2 linked regions of the Rosistilla oblonga genome follow. The protein of the gene in region 1 interacts with the protein of each later gene in a pairwise test. Links are inferred from orthologs where the notes say so. Each region holds a gene or a part of one and is shown on either strand. Other genes may lie near its edges.

Region 1 (6,573 bases):
CTTTCCTCCGCCTTGGTTTCCAGTCGGTGTTGGATCTGCTGACGCTTCTGTTCCGCTGCGTGTTCGCGTTGCAGCGCTCCGTCGCGTTGCTGTTCAACGGCAGTCAGCTTGGCTTGCAGTTCGGCCAGTTCGGTTTCCAGTGCCGTCAGTTCGTCGTCGGTCTGTCGCCAAGCATTCAATTTCGCAACCGTTGCGGTCTGCACGACGCGCAGATCTTCCAGCAAGATCCCACGCAGTTCCAGATCTTCCTGCGTCGCTTGCAGTTCTTCCGTCAAACGCTCGCATTGCTGATCGCGCTCGGCCAGACTCGTCTGTGCCGTTTCCAGCTGCTGGCGAACCGTAGTCAATTGGGCCCGCAAACGCCGGTACTCTTGATCGACTTGGTCCATCGAGACCTGATCGTTTTCCGCGTCGGCCAATTCCTCGGCCAGTCGTTTGTTTTCGTTTCGCAACCGAATCAGCTCTTGCTCGCCTTGAGCCAGTTTCGCTTGAGCTTCTTTGGCATCGTTGGCTGTCAACGCCAACGCGGCATCCAGCTTGGCCACCTGTTGGCTCCAAGAGGTCGCCATGCACTGATGCCCAGCATCCAGTTTGTCGTTGGCCAGTTGCTGTTCGACGAGCTTTGCTTCAGCCGCTTCCAGTTGCGCCTGCAGTCGCTGCAGTTGAGTCTCGCTGCCGGCAAGCGCCGATCGATGAGATCGCCCGTTCGCTTCGGCTTGTTCGCGAGCGGTTACCGCGGTCGCAAGTTGTTTTTGCGTCTCCGCCAGTTGAGCTTCTTTTGCGGCGGCTTGCTTGCGCAAGTCGGCGACTTGCGCCTCGCGTTGCAAGAGGCTGGTCTCGTGGATCTCGCAGGCTTCCAGGAGTTCGGTTTGGTTCTCGATCGCGCGTAGGTGCAAGTCGCGGTATTCGGAAAAGATCTCGCTGCGGTCCTGCCAGATCGCCGCCTTGCTGCGCCGCCACAACAGTTGAGCCAGCCAGATCCCGATCCCTGCGAAATAGATCGCTGTTAGGAAACCCAGCCAGCCCAGGTGAGTCATCGCATAATCAAGACGTGCAATAAACATGGCAATTCAATCGTTGGGGACTCGCGGAAACTGGGGGCAACCTCGCCTGCTCACCTGCGAAGATCGACCGTTGGACTCAACCCAACAGCGACGACTCGCGTTCCAGTTGGGATTGCCGGAAGCAATCGGCTTCGAGCTGTTTGGCGATCGCATCGTTTTCGCGATCCAGGTTGCGAACCTGGCGTCGGTTGCCCGACCACAAGACCCAGCCGACAGCCAGGCCCAGCACGAAGAAGAAGGCCGCCACGTGGAGGGCCGCCAAGTCGGGGTTTTTGGTGAAGTAGTAGCTGGGATCCATCGCTCGCGATTCTCCGATTCTTGTCTCGCACCGTCGTCAGCTTGAAGGAAAAAACGACGCCCGTCCTAATCCACTCAATCGGAATCCGAGCGCGGCTGATTACAGTCTCGATCGAGAAGTTTGCCCGATAAATTGAAAAAACACTCAATATGCGGCCGCGCACCCCCACGGAATCGGCCAAGGGAGAGGCGGGGTCCGCTAGCATCGTCGCTCGCGCGGCCAGCCGATGCACCCCTTGGAACGGTAGGTTTGGCCTCTCTGGGCCGGCCATTGCCGGTCTGTCCCGCTTCGGTTATCACATCCGATCGACTACAATAATCCCGGCCTTCGGCGGGGCTGCACGGCTGACTTCCGGCGGCCTTCGTCGAGGATAAACCTTGCGATCGACAGGTCGCAGATCGCCGGTTGGTTCCCGAAAAACAGCGGCCAGCGCCGTGGCGGCTGCTCGCGATTTGCACCCTCCCCTTCCAATCGATTTATCAGGCTGCGGCGAGGCAGCGGTAGTACAACCTTTCCCTCAGTTCAAGAGCTCGATAGCGACTTATGCAAGCGATCATCCTCGGCGCCGGAACGGTGGGAACTTGGATTGCCGATCTATTATGTCGCGCCCGGCACAGCGTCACGGTGATCGACACCAATCCCGAAGAGGTTCGCCGGATCAATGCCGAACTGGATGTCCGGGCGATCCACGGCAGCGGATCGCAGAGCACGGTCTTGTTCCAAGCCGACATTTGCGGAGCCGATATCTGTCTGGCGGTGACCGGCGACGATGAAGTCAACATCGTGGCGGCCAGCATGGCCAAGGCGCTTGGCGCGCGGCGGGCGATCGCTCGCGTCTACGCTCCCGCATTTCGCGACATGAGCACTTTCGATTACCAACAGCACTTCAACATCGATCGGCTGTTGAGCCTCGAGCAGCTCTCGGCGACCGAACTGGCTCGCAGCATTCGCAACCCGGGGTCGATCCCGTTGGAGCACTTTGCTCGCGGGCAATTGGAAGTCTACGAATTGACGGTGGCGATCAAAGCTCCCGCCGTCGGCAAACCGCTTCGCGAATTGAAGCTCAGCCACGGCGTGCGGATCGGTTCGATCTCGCGTCAGGGGCGTCGTTGGATCGCCGGTGGTGAAGACGAGATCCACGCGGGCGATTCGATCAGCCTGATCGGATTCCCCAAAGACGTCGCCGAAGCCAGGGCTCAGTTTGCTCCCGAATCGACTCGCATCCCCCGTCGCAACGTGATCATCGCCGGCGGTGGCGAGACCGGATATCATCTGGCTCAATCGCTTAACAAGGCAGAGTACCGGATCTTGATCTTGGATGAAGATCCGCAACGCTGCGAGCACCTCGCCACACTGCTGCCATCGGCGACCGTGGTCACCGCCAACGCCAATCGCCGCTCGGTTTTGGAAGACGAAGGAGTCGGCAAGGCGGACTATTTTGTCGCCTGCACCGGCAACGATGAGAACAACATCATGGCGGGCGTCGAAGCGCGAGAACTCGGGGCGCACAAGGTGATGGCCGTCGTTGGCCGTCCCGACTATGCCAACGTCGTCGCCAAACTGGGCATCGATGTGGCGGTCAGCGAACGCGACGCGGTCGCTCGTCAGGTGATGGGCTTCATGAACGATGGCCCGATCATTTCGCAGAGTCAATTGCCCGAGGGATCGATCGGCGTATACGAGATCGAAATCGACGAAGACGTTCCGGTCACCAAGGCTCCGCTGATGCAATTGCCGCTGTCGGGCCGCTGCCTGATCGCCGCGATCATGCGAGACGGCTTTGTCCGTGTTCCGACGGCGAAAGACCAGCTGCGTCTGGGCGATGTAATCGTTGCCCTGATCGACCAGAATACGCTCGATTCCACGATCTCGCTGTTTAAAGTGGGATGATTCGTTATTGGCTCCGCGCGACGGATCAGAGTTTGCTGCTCAAGCGTTCCACTCGCGCCGCACTTCCTTCCAGGCACCTCCAATGAACATAGCACGCCCGTTAACAACCGCCATCGCGCTGCTGTTGCTCGCCAGCTTCGCCGCCGCGCAACCGAAGACCCGCCAGACGGAAAGCTATCCGCAGCATCCCGACGCTTTGCTCAAAGAAGGGGTTCCCGTCGGCACGATCACCAAGGGCGTGTTCAATGCTTCGCAGATCTATCCTGGAACAGTCCGCGATTATTGGGTCTATGTCCCCAAGCAATACGACGGATCCAAACCCGCAGCATTGATGGTCTTCCAAGACGGCGGTGGATACGCTCGGCGCGAGGGCGGTTATCGCGTCCCCAATATATTCGACAATCTGATCGCTGCGGGCGAGATGCCCGTCACGATCGCCGTCTTCATCAATCCCGGTGTCGTCCCCGCCCCCAACGACAACGCGCAATCGCGATTCAATCGGTCATATGAATACGACAGCGTCGACGATAGCTACGCCAACTTTCTGATCGACGAGATGCTGCCGTTTGTCGAAAAGGAACACAACGTTCAACTGACCGACGATCCCAATCTTCGCGCGATCTGCGGCAGCAGCTCCGGCGGCATCTGCGCCTACAACGTCGCTTGGCAACGGCCCGATCATTTCCGCCGCGTCTTCACGACCGTCGGAACCTATGTCGGACTCCGCGGCGGACACGAACTAGCGACGCTGGTCCGCAAGACCGAACCGAAGCCGCTGCGGATTTACCTGCAGGACGGATCGAACGATCTGAACATCTACGCCGGCGATTGGTGGATGGCCAACCAAACGCTGTTGCGAGCGTTGCAGTGGGCCGGATATGAAGTCGAGCACACCTGGGGCGAAGGCTTCCACAGTAGCAAGCATGGCACAGCGATCATGCCCGACGTGATGCGTTGGTTGTGGAAAGACTTTGATACCCAACCGGTTAGCACACATCTGGACCGATCCAACAGCGAAGCCAACAAATTCCTGGTCGATGGCGAAGGCTGGGAACTGGTTAGCGAAGGGCACAAGTGGGCCGAGGGCTTGGCGGTGACCGACGATGGCACGCTCTACTTTACCGACGTTCCGGCGAGCGAACTCTATAAGGTCACGCCCGATGGCGAGGTCAGCCTGATCGTCTCCGATACCGGAAAGACGAACGGGATCTCCTTGGGCCCCGACGGCCGGCTGTATGGTGCCGCCAGCGGTGCCCGCCAGATCCGCGCCTGGGATTTGAAGACTCTTGAAATGGAAGTCATCGCCGAGGGGACGACCAGCAACGACATCGTCGTTCGCCACGACGGAACGATCTATTACACCGATCCGCCAGCCGGCAAGATCTGGTCGCTCGACGCGAAGACGCGCGAGCGGAAGGCTGTCGACAATTTCAAAGACTGCAACGGGATTGGACTCAGCGCCGATCAGACTCAGCTGTTTGTAGGCCACTTCCCCGGGCGGTTCATCAACGCCTTCCAGATCGCCGACGATGGATCGCTGAAATACAAGCAGCCCTATTTTCACCTGGAGATCCCGGCCGCCGATCCTCGCGGGTTGTTGGATGGGATGTGTGTCTCCCAAGATGGTTGGCTGATTTCCACAACGGCGATGGGCGTTCAGATCTGCGACCAACCGGGACGCTCGCATCTGATTTTGCCAATGCCTCCAGGTTCGCGACGTCCCAGCTACGCGACGTTTGGCGGTCTCGATCGCAAGACGCTGTACGTGGCCAATGTGGACAAGATCTATCGTCGCAAAACGCAGTTAGTCGGTGCCGACAACTGGAAACAACCCGTCAAACCACCCAAGCCACGACTGTAGGCGGAGAGCAAAGATTCGGTGATTGATTCGCCCGACAAGGACGAGCATGGCGGCGCGCCGGTGGCGCGTGTGTTAGTGGCTGTCTGCACGTATAACGAACTCGACAGCTTGCCCGAATTGGTCGCTGGCATCCGCGCCGCCCTGCCGTCAGCCGACGTGCTGGTCGTCGATGATGGATCGCCCGATGGGACCGGCGAATGGGCTGCCGATAAGGCGGGGCGCGATCCTTGGTTCACATTGAACCAACGCGGTCGCAAGCTAGGCCTCGGCAGCGCGATCGTCGCTGCGATGCGACACGCCAGCGACGCGGGTTACGACTTCCTGGTCAATCTCGATGGCGACATGAGTCACGACCCGGTCGAAATTCCGAAGCTTGTCGACGTCGCCCAGCGCGAAAAGGCTGACGTCGTGATCGGTTCACGCTACGTTCCCGGCGGAGCGATCGAAGGCTGGCCGATGTCGCGATTGGTGATCAGCGGTCTGCTGAATCGTGTCGCTCGGATCGCCTTGGGGCTGCAAGCCCACGACTGCAGCGGAGCGTATCGATGTTATCGCGTCGACACGCTCGATAAGGTCGACCTGAATCGAATTCGCGCCAGCGGGTACGCGATGCTGGAAGAGATCTTGTGGCTGCTGACCCATCGCGATGCGAAGATCGTCGAAATTCCGATTTGCTTCGTCAACCGCGTTCAGGGGTCTTCAAAGCTGAGTCTCAGCGAGGCGGTGAAATCGATTGCGATGCTGGCCCGCATTGCTTGTTCACCGCGACGCTAAGCAGCAAGCAGGGAGTTTTCCAGTTTAACCGCGCGGGCATCGCCCCGCGTTTTTCAAGGCCGCGCGGCCCGATGGGCTCGCGGTTAAACGAAAAAATACAATACGACCTGCTTAGCCGGCCGATAGCTGCAGTCCGGAATCATCGATCTCGAACAACCGCACGTTGTCATCGCACCGGCTGCCGCGATGCTTGGCGATGTGCAGACCTCGCCGCATCTGCAGCCCGTCGCGAATCTTGCCCATGTAGATCAATGTGTTTGCTAACGCTCCCAGATCGCCGTTGGCCAGCGGGCGATCGATCAATTGATCCAGCATCGATTCGGGAGTTGTGCACAATAGCAGGCAGGCGGCTTCGGAGTTGCTGTAGGCGTGTGCGGTCACTTGATCGGCGTAGTGCCGGAAGTCCTGTCGCAGCAGATCGCGGGCGACCCAGTCGTGTTCCTGCCGCATTACGCGGTGGTAAGCGTATTCGAACAACTCCATCTGTAGCGAATCCTCCGGACGATCCGACGGTTCGATCCCATCGATCACAAACCGCCGCGTGCCGCGAACTAGATGACCGTACAAAAATCCAATCATCTTGTTCAGGCTGCGGTTCAATTGCCGCTGCCACTCGTTCCATTGATCGGGATCCATTTGATCGCGGACCACGCGGCGTCCGGAATACCCCAGCATGTTCAGTCCGT
Region 2 (6,559 bases), 4.6 Mb from region 1 along the record:
TTCTGCGGCATGCAACGCGCAAGCCGCCGCGAGCCTTTCGTGCGGAGCGTTTGAATCAACCTGGGAGCTTCAGTGAGACGATCGGCAAGACTTCGCGGCGGCCTGGGAACCTGCGGGTTCGCCGTGGCCAGCGCTCTGTTTGGCTGCCTGTTGCTTGTTCTCAATGGCGGCGTCGTCGCGGCGATCTATTTTGCGATTGCCGAAAATGGCCCGCAGTGGATGCGCAATCGCAGCCTTTCTCAGTTCGCGTTGTATGTTGGCCCCGTGCTACTGCTGATCCTGCAATGGACCATGATCGACTGGGTCGGTCGCGATCGCGGCAGCGAGACATCCCCTTCCTCCCAAGCGATCGATTCGGATCGCGCCGATTCGACGAAAGTTTGACGATGCAGCTGTACCTGATCCGCCACGCGCAAAGCGCCAACAACAGCAAACCCGAAGCGGAGCGTGTCGAAGATCCCGAGATCACCGAACTGGGACACCAGCAGGCTGCAGCGATCGCAAAATCGATAGCCGACCAAAACGTCGACTTCCTGGTCACCAGCGGATTCCTCCGGACGCTGCAGACGACCCAGTACCTGGCCGATTCGCTGCGGATGCCGATCCATGTCTGGCGCGATCTGCACGAGGTCGGCGGATGTTACCGAGGCTACATTCCCGGGGAAGAGCAGGGGGCGCCGGGGATGAACCGCGACGCAATCCTCGCCAAATATCCCGGTACAACGGTCGACGAATCGATCGGCACCGAGGGCTGGTGGGGCTGTCGTCCCTATGAAACCGAAGCCCAAGCGACGCTCCGCAGCGAACAAATGCTGGCTCGATTTGCCGAACAGTTCGGGGCGACCGACAAGGTCGTCGTGGCGGTGATCCACGCCGACTTTAAAGTCTGCATGCTACGACAGATCCTTGGCAACGATTTCACCCGCCGACACATCGGCCCGATGCTGAACACCGGACTGACGAAGTTTACCGTTTCCGAAGACGCTTGGCGGTTGGATATCCTGAATTCGATCACGCACCTGTCGAGCGATCAGATCAGCTGACAGCCCGCGGCTCTCCATTGCAGCCCCCACCGAACCTGGCACGCCCGCCCTGGGCTGAGGCTGCGCAAAGATTGCGTTGCGGCGCGGCATGATCGATAATGAGAGCGCGGCCCGAAAGCGTTCCGGTCGCCCCCCTCCGGCTCCACCAACCTACCGAGACGCACCGCTATGGGTCGACTGAAGAACTTCGCTCCTATTTGTCTGTTGATATCGCTTTCCCTGATCAGCCAACCCGCGGCGGCGCTCGAACCGGCTGGACTCAGCGGATTGCAGTTCCCCGCCAGCGACTGGCCCTTCTGGCGCGGCCCGGATCAAAACGGAGTCGCTTCAGCAAAGCAAACGCCTCCGACATCGTGGAGCGAGACCGAAAATGTGTTGTGGCGAGCGGAGGTGCCCGGCCGCGGTCACAGCTCGCCCGTCGTGATCGGCGACCGCGTTTTCATCACCTCAGCCGATCACGAACGCGAAGTCCAGATCGTCCTTGGGCTCGATCGCGCGACCGGAAAACAGCTATGGGAAACGATCGTCCACCGCGGCGGATTCGAGACCCGCGGGAAAAAGATGAATCTGAAGGCAACGTTGGCATCGTCGACGATCGCCTCGGACGGCTCGCGGCTGTTCATCAACTTCCTCAACGACAACGCGGTTTGGACGACAGCGCTCGATCTGGACGGTAAACAGCTCTGGCAAACGCGTTTGACCGATTACCAGGTCCACCAGGGATACGGTTCGTCGCCGACGATCTACAAAAACCTGGTGATCTCATCGGCTGACAATAAAGCGGGGGGAGCGATCGTGGCGATGGATCGGACCAACGGCGAGATCGTCTGGCGGCGCGAGCGTCCCGAACTCCCGAATTACCCCTCGCCGGTCGTCGTCAAAGCGGCTGGCCGCGATCAATTGATCATGACCGGCTGTGACTTGGTCACCAGCCTCGATCCGCTGACCGGACAAACGATCTGGGAAATCGAAGGGGCGACGACCGAATGCGTGACGACAACCGTTACCGACGGAAAAGTCATCCTGACCAGCGGCGGATACCCCGACAACCATATCTCTGCGGTCGCAGCGGACGGATCGGGAAAAATCGTCTGGGAGAACACCGACCGCGAATACGTGCCGTCGATGTTGATCGCCAAGGGGCACGTATTTGCCATTCTCGACGCGGGCATCGCGACCTGTTTGAACGTGGAAACAGGGGAACAGATCTGGAAAGAGCGACTGGGCGGAACCTTCAGCAGCTCCCCCGTCCTGGTCGGCGAGAACATCTATGTGACCAGCGAATCGGGGAAGACACATATCTTCAAGGCGAGCGTCGAGGGATTCCAAAGCGTGGCGACAAATTCGCTGGGGAGCAAGGTATTTGCAACTCCAGCGATCTGTGGGGGGCAGATATTTACCCGGGTATCGTTGACCGCCGATGAGAAGACTCAAGAATACGTCTACTGCCTGGCCGATTCCGCTGCGACTCGCTGATCTGCAGCGGGAGATGCAGTGGAACGTCTGGGGGCCTCCTAACGGTCGCATCGGGCGTGCGTAGCGACCCCGAGGAAGTTTAAACTGCGTTGGCCAAAAAGATGGAAAGCGAAGCGAAGAGCACCCGAAAAAGCGTCAATTGAGGGTGACGAGTGCAATCCTTTACGGGTATCGTAAGGTATTGTTTTGGAAGAACTTAAGGTCTGTTAAGCCGAGCATTTGGAACGAAAATACCGCCGAATCATGTGCACGCGTTTACAGTAACGCTTACCTAAACGCGTGATTCGGCGTATGCTACTCGCTAGAAACGAGGTCCGTTTCGATGCTGCAATCATACTAAGGAGCAATCAATGCTAGTGAGCGTCTCTGCCCGACACGGCAATCTGGGAACGGGCGATCAATCTCTGATCGAAGACAAAGTTGAAAAGCTGCGTCGTTTGTATGATCGGGTGAACGCGATCGAAGTGATTGTCGACTTGGAGAAGCTCGAATCGCCAGTTCTCGAAGCCAAGGTCTCGGTTGAACACGAGGAAGACTTTATCGCCTCGGCCACAGCGACAACGGTCATCGGAGCGTTGGATGTCGTGATTCCCAAGCTGGAAAAGCAACTGCGACGCGCCAAGGAAAAGCGAACCGAGCACCGGGCGACCGGACTGAAACACATCGAAACAACGGATGTTGCCGACGAGGTTTAAAGCACAGCCAGTCGGAGCCATACCGCCGACGCAGAGCAGATCTCTGCGTCGTGGCGGCAACCGCCCGACCGAATCGCGGCCGATCGAACATGCAGAACACCATTGCAAGACCGCACAGCCACCTGGAAGCCGTTTGTCCTCGACGGGCACCGGTGGCTCCATGAAATCAATTCCCAGCCGGAACATCGAGCGTTGCGAAACGGCGTTGCGAGGCTGATTTTTTTTAAATCAAAGGATAGGTAATGAAATTCGCAGACTTTATTTGCGTTAAGGCGATCAAGCCGGATCTAGCATCATACGACAAGGAAGCCGTCGTCACCGAATTGGTGGAAAGCTTGGTTACCGCAGGCGAGATCAAGACCGCCGACAAAGACGATATCATCGCTGCGGTTATGAAGCGCGAAGAACTCGGCAGCACAGGCATTGGTCGCGGCGTTGCCGTTCCTCACACAAAGCATCCCAGCGTTGAAAAGCTGGTCGGCACCGTCGGTGTCAGCGTCGACGGCGTCGACTTCAACAGCCTCGATGGCGAAAAAGTACAACTCTTCTTCCTGCTGATCAGCCCTCCAGAACGCCCTGGCGATCACCTGCGAGCCCTGGAAAACATCTCGCGTCAGTTGCGCGACGACACCTTCTGCCGCTTCCTCAAGCAAAGCAAGACGGTCGACGACATCAACCAATTGCTCGAAGAGGCTGATAACAATCAGTTTGCGTCTTAAACGCACGTTCCGCCATAGATATGCACGCTATGTCCAATCCATCATGCCAGCAAATCGTCGTCGTTAAGAACGAAAAAGGGCTGCACCTGCGCCCGGCGGAGCTGATGGCGCGGTTGGCGATGCAGTACGAGGCGACTGTCATGGTGACCAAAGACGACCAATCTGCCGACTGCAAGAACATGTTGTCCGTGCTCACGCTGGGCGCTGTTCAAGGAACCCAGCTCGGGCTTTCAGCCGAAGGCCCCGATGCCGCAGAGGCGTTGTCGGCGGTCGCCGAGTTGTTCGAGGCTGGTTTCCACGAACTCGACGCCGAATAATCCGCCGCCGCTACAAATGTTGTCGGCTGCGGCATGGCTCCCAGCCGATGCGGCTGGGGACCGACGACCATTGAACTTTAAAAACCGTACAAGAAAAGAAATGGCAAGGCCAATTCGGTTCATCCTCTCGATGGCTCGGCGGATCGATCGCCTGCAGCATCGCGTCGATGGTAAGGATGTTGCGCGTGCCGCCATTGAATGCTCGAACTTCAAGGAATCCCGGTTTCACCAGGCGTTGCGATCGGTCCGGCCTTAGTACTGGACGATGAAGGGTATCGCATCCCCAGGTGTCTTATTCCCGCGGCCGACACATCGGCCGAGTGGGGGCGGTTATTGTCTGCATTTGGCAAGGTGGCCAAGCAGCTGGAGGTCAACCGCAAGCAGACCGCTGAACGGTTGGGCGAAGAAGCCGGCCGCATCTTCTCGGCTCAACAACAGATGCTCAGCGATCCCGGGCTGTTGGCCGAACTCGAAGGCCGTGTCCACGAACAGCATCAAAGCGCCGCTTACGCCGTCAGCCGCGTCTTGCACCGCTACGCCGAAGCGCTCGGCAAGCTGAACAGCCCGTTTTTGGCCGAACGCGCCGAGGATGTGCTGGATATCGAAAAGCAACTGCTGCATCGGCTTGGTGCCGTCACCAGCGACCCGTTGAGCAATCTCGACGAACCGGTGATCCTGCTGGCCCGGAATCTAACCCCCAGCGAAACCGCAAACCTCGATCGCCAATTCGTGCGTGGCTTCTGCACCGAGATCGGCGGCCCCGGCGGTCACACAGCGATCGTCGCCAAGGGACTCGAACTGCCAGCGGTTGTTGGCATCGGCCAGTTCCTGGATCGCATCGGCCAGGGCTCGCAAGTCATCGTCGATGGCGACCGCGGCTGCATGATCGTCGATCCCGACCAAGCGACGATCGATCGCTACGAGGAACGGGCGCAGATTCGCCAAAAGCTGACGCTGCGTCTGGCCGAACTGCGCGACTTGCCAGCTGAGACTGTCGATGGACATCGCGTGACGCTTTCGGCGAACATCGAATTCCCTCACGAAGTCGACGCCTGCCTGCAGCGTGGAGCCGACGGCATCGGTCTGTATCGCACCGAATTTTTGTACCTCAGCAGCGACGAGGAACCGAGCGAAGAAGACCACTACCAAGCGTATACCGAAGTCATCGGTGCGTTGCAGGGTCGTCCGGTCGTGATTCGAACGCTCGACCTGGGCGCCGACAAAATGGGGCACACCTCGCTGACCGAACCCGAGAACAACCCGTTTTTGGGACTCCGTAGCATCCGCTTGTCGTTGAAGAATCAGGATCTGTTCCGCACCCAAATCCGCGCCGTCCTAAGGGCTGCGGTGCATGGCGACGTGCGGATGATGTTCCCATTGATCTCGACGCTGCAAGAACTGCGAACGGCGCGAATGCTTGTCAACATCGTGATCGATGATCTTCGCGAAGAAGGGGCCGAATTCCGCAGCGACATCCCGATCGGAATGATGGTCGAAGTCCCCGCCGCGGTGATCATGATCGATCGCTTTGCCGAGGAGGTCGATTTCTTCAGCATCGGCACCAACGACCTGGTGCAATACACGCTGGCAGTCGACCGCAGCAACGAAAGCGTTGCGGAACTTTATCAGTCGAGCGATCCGGCGGTGCTGCGATTGATCCAGCAAACCGTCGATGTTTCCAACAAGACCAACACGCCGGTCGGCATCTGCGGCGAGATGAGCTCAAATCCTGCTCGTGTGTTGTTGCTGTTGGGACTGGGCGTTCGCAGCGTCAGCGTTCCGCCGCTGGCGATCCCGCGGATCAAGAAGGTGATTCGCAGCGTGACGATCGCCGATTGCGAAGAGATCGCCTGCCGCGTGATGCAGCTGGAGAGCGCCCGCGAAGTCGATTTGTATTTACTCGATCGCCTTGGCGATCTGGTCCCCGAACTGGTTGTGCAATAGTCTTATGACACGAGCGCGGTACCACATCCGCTTTTCGAAAACCGGCCCCTTGCGATGGATCAGCCATCGCGACCTGCTGCGATTGTGGGAACGCTTGTTCCACCGCATCGATCTGAAGCTGGCGATGTCCGAAGGCTTTCACCCCAAGCCGCGGATGAACTTCCCCTCGGCGCTCGCGCTCGGCACGGCAAGCCTCGACGAACTGCTCGAACTGGAACTTACCGAACCGTTGGATCCCCAAGAACTGGGCCAGCGGCTGCAAGCGGACCAACAGCCCGGTTTAGGAATTTTGCAAGTAACTGCGGTTCCCGAGGGCTCAGCTAAGGCAAAGCTGAAGTCAACAACGTACAATCTGCCCATTCCCG

What was found.
Region 2: the proteins of trkA (region 1) and CA51_RS06845 interact in binary tests that used the Escherichia coli proteins (3 or more experiments, as listed by UniProt). The link is inferred for Rosistilla oblonga from one-to-one orthologs.

Annotation. Positions count from the first base shown.
Region 1 is NZ_CP036292.1:6,561,306-6,567,878, reverse strand. The notes cover bases 1,194-4,078. They hold trkA (Trk system potassium transporter TrkA), read left to right. Parts: upstream 1,194-1,905; coding sequence 1,906-3,252; downstream 3,253-4,078. Other genes in these bases: CA51_RS23125 (SMP-30/gluconolactonase/LRE family protein), read left to right, coding at 3,335-4,078; CA51_RS23135 (hypothetical protein), read right to left, coding at 1,194-1,362. In the rest of the region: CA51_RS23140 (hypothetical protein), read right to left, coding at 1-1,064; more of CA51_RS23135, read right to left, coding at 1,141-1,193; more of CA51_RS23125, read left to right, coding at 4,079-5,113; CA51_RS23120 (polyprenol monophosphomannose synthase), read left to right, coding at 5,132-5,887; CA51_RS23115 (RAD55 family ATPase), read right to left, coding at 5,999-6,573. UniProt on the Escherichia coli protein: Part of the constitutive potassium transport systems TrkG and TrkH. May regulate the transport activity of TrkG and TrkH systems. Binds to NAD(+) and NADH.
Region 2 is NZ_CP036292.1:1,921,643-1,928,201, reverse strand. The notes cover bases 2,324-5,194. They hold CA51_RS06845 (PTS sugar transporter subunit IIA), read left to right. Parts: upstream 2,324-3,456; coding sequence 3,457-3,933; downstream 3,934-5,194. Other genes in these bases: ptsP (phosphoenolpyruvate--protein phosphotransferase), read left to right, coding at 4,449-5,194; CA51_RS06840 (HPr family phosphocarrier protein), read left to right, coding at 3,963-4,250; hpf (ribosome hibernation-promoting factor, HPF/YfiA family), read left to right, coding at 2,870-3,214; CA51_RS06855 (outer membrane protein assembly factor BamB family protein), read left to right, coding at 2,324-2,519. In the rest of the region: CA51_RS25710 (hypothetical protein), read left to right, coding at 73-384; CA51_RS06860 (histidine phosphatase family protein), read left to right, coding at 387-1,043; more of CA51_RS06855, read left to right, coding at 1,212-2,323; more of ptsP, read left to right, coding at 5,195-6,194; CA51_RS06830 (TIGR03936 family radical SAM-associated protein), read left to right, coding at 6,199-6,559. UniProt on the Escherichia coli protein: Seems to have a role in regulating nitrogen assimilation.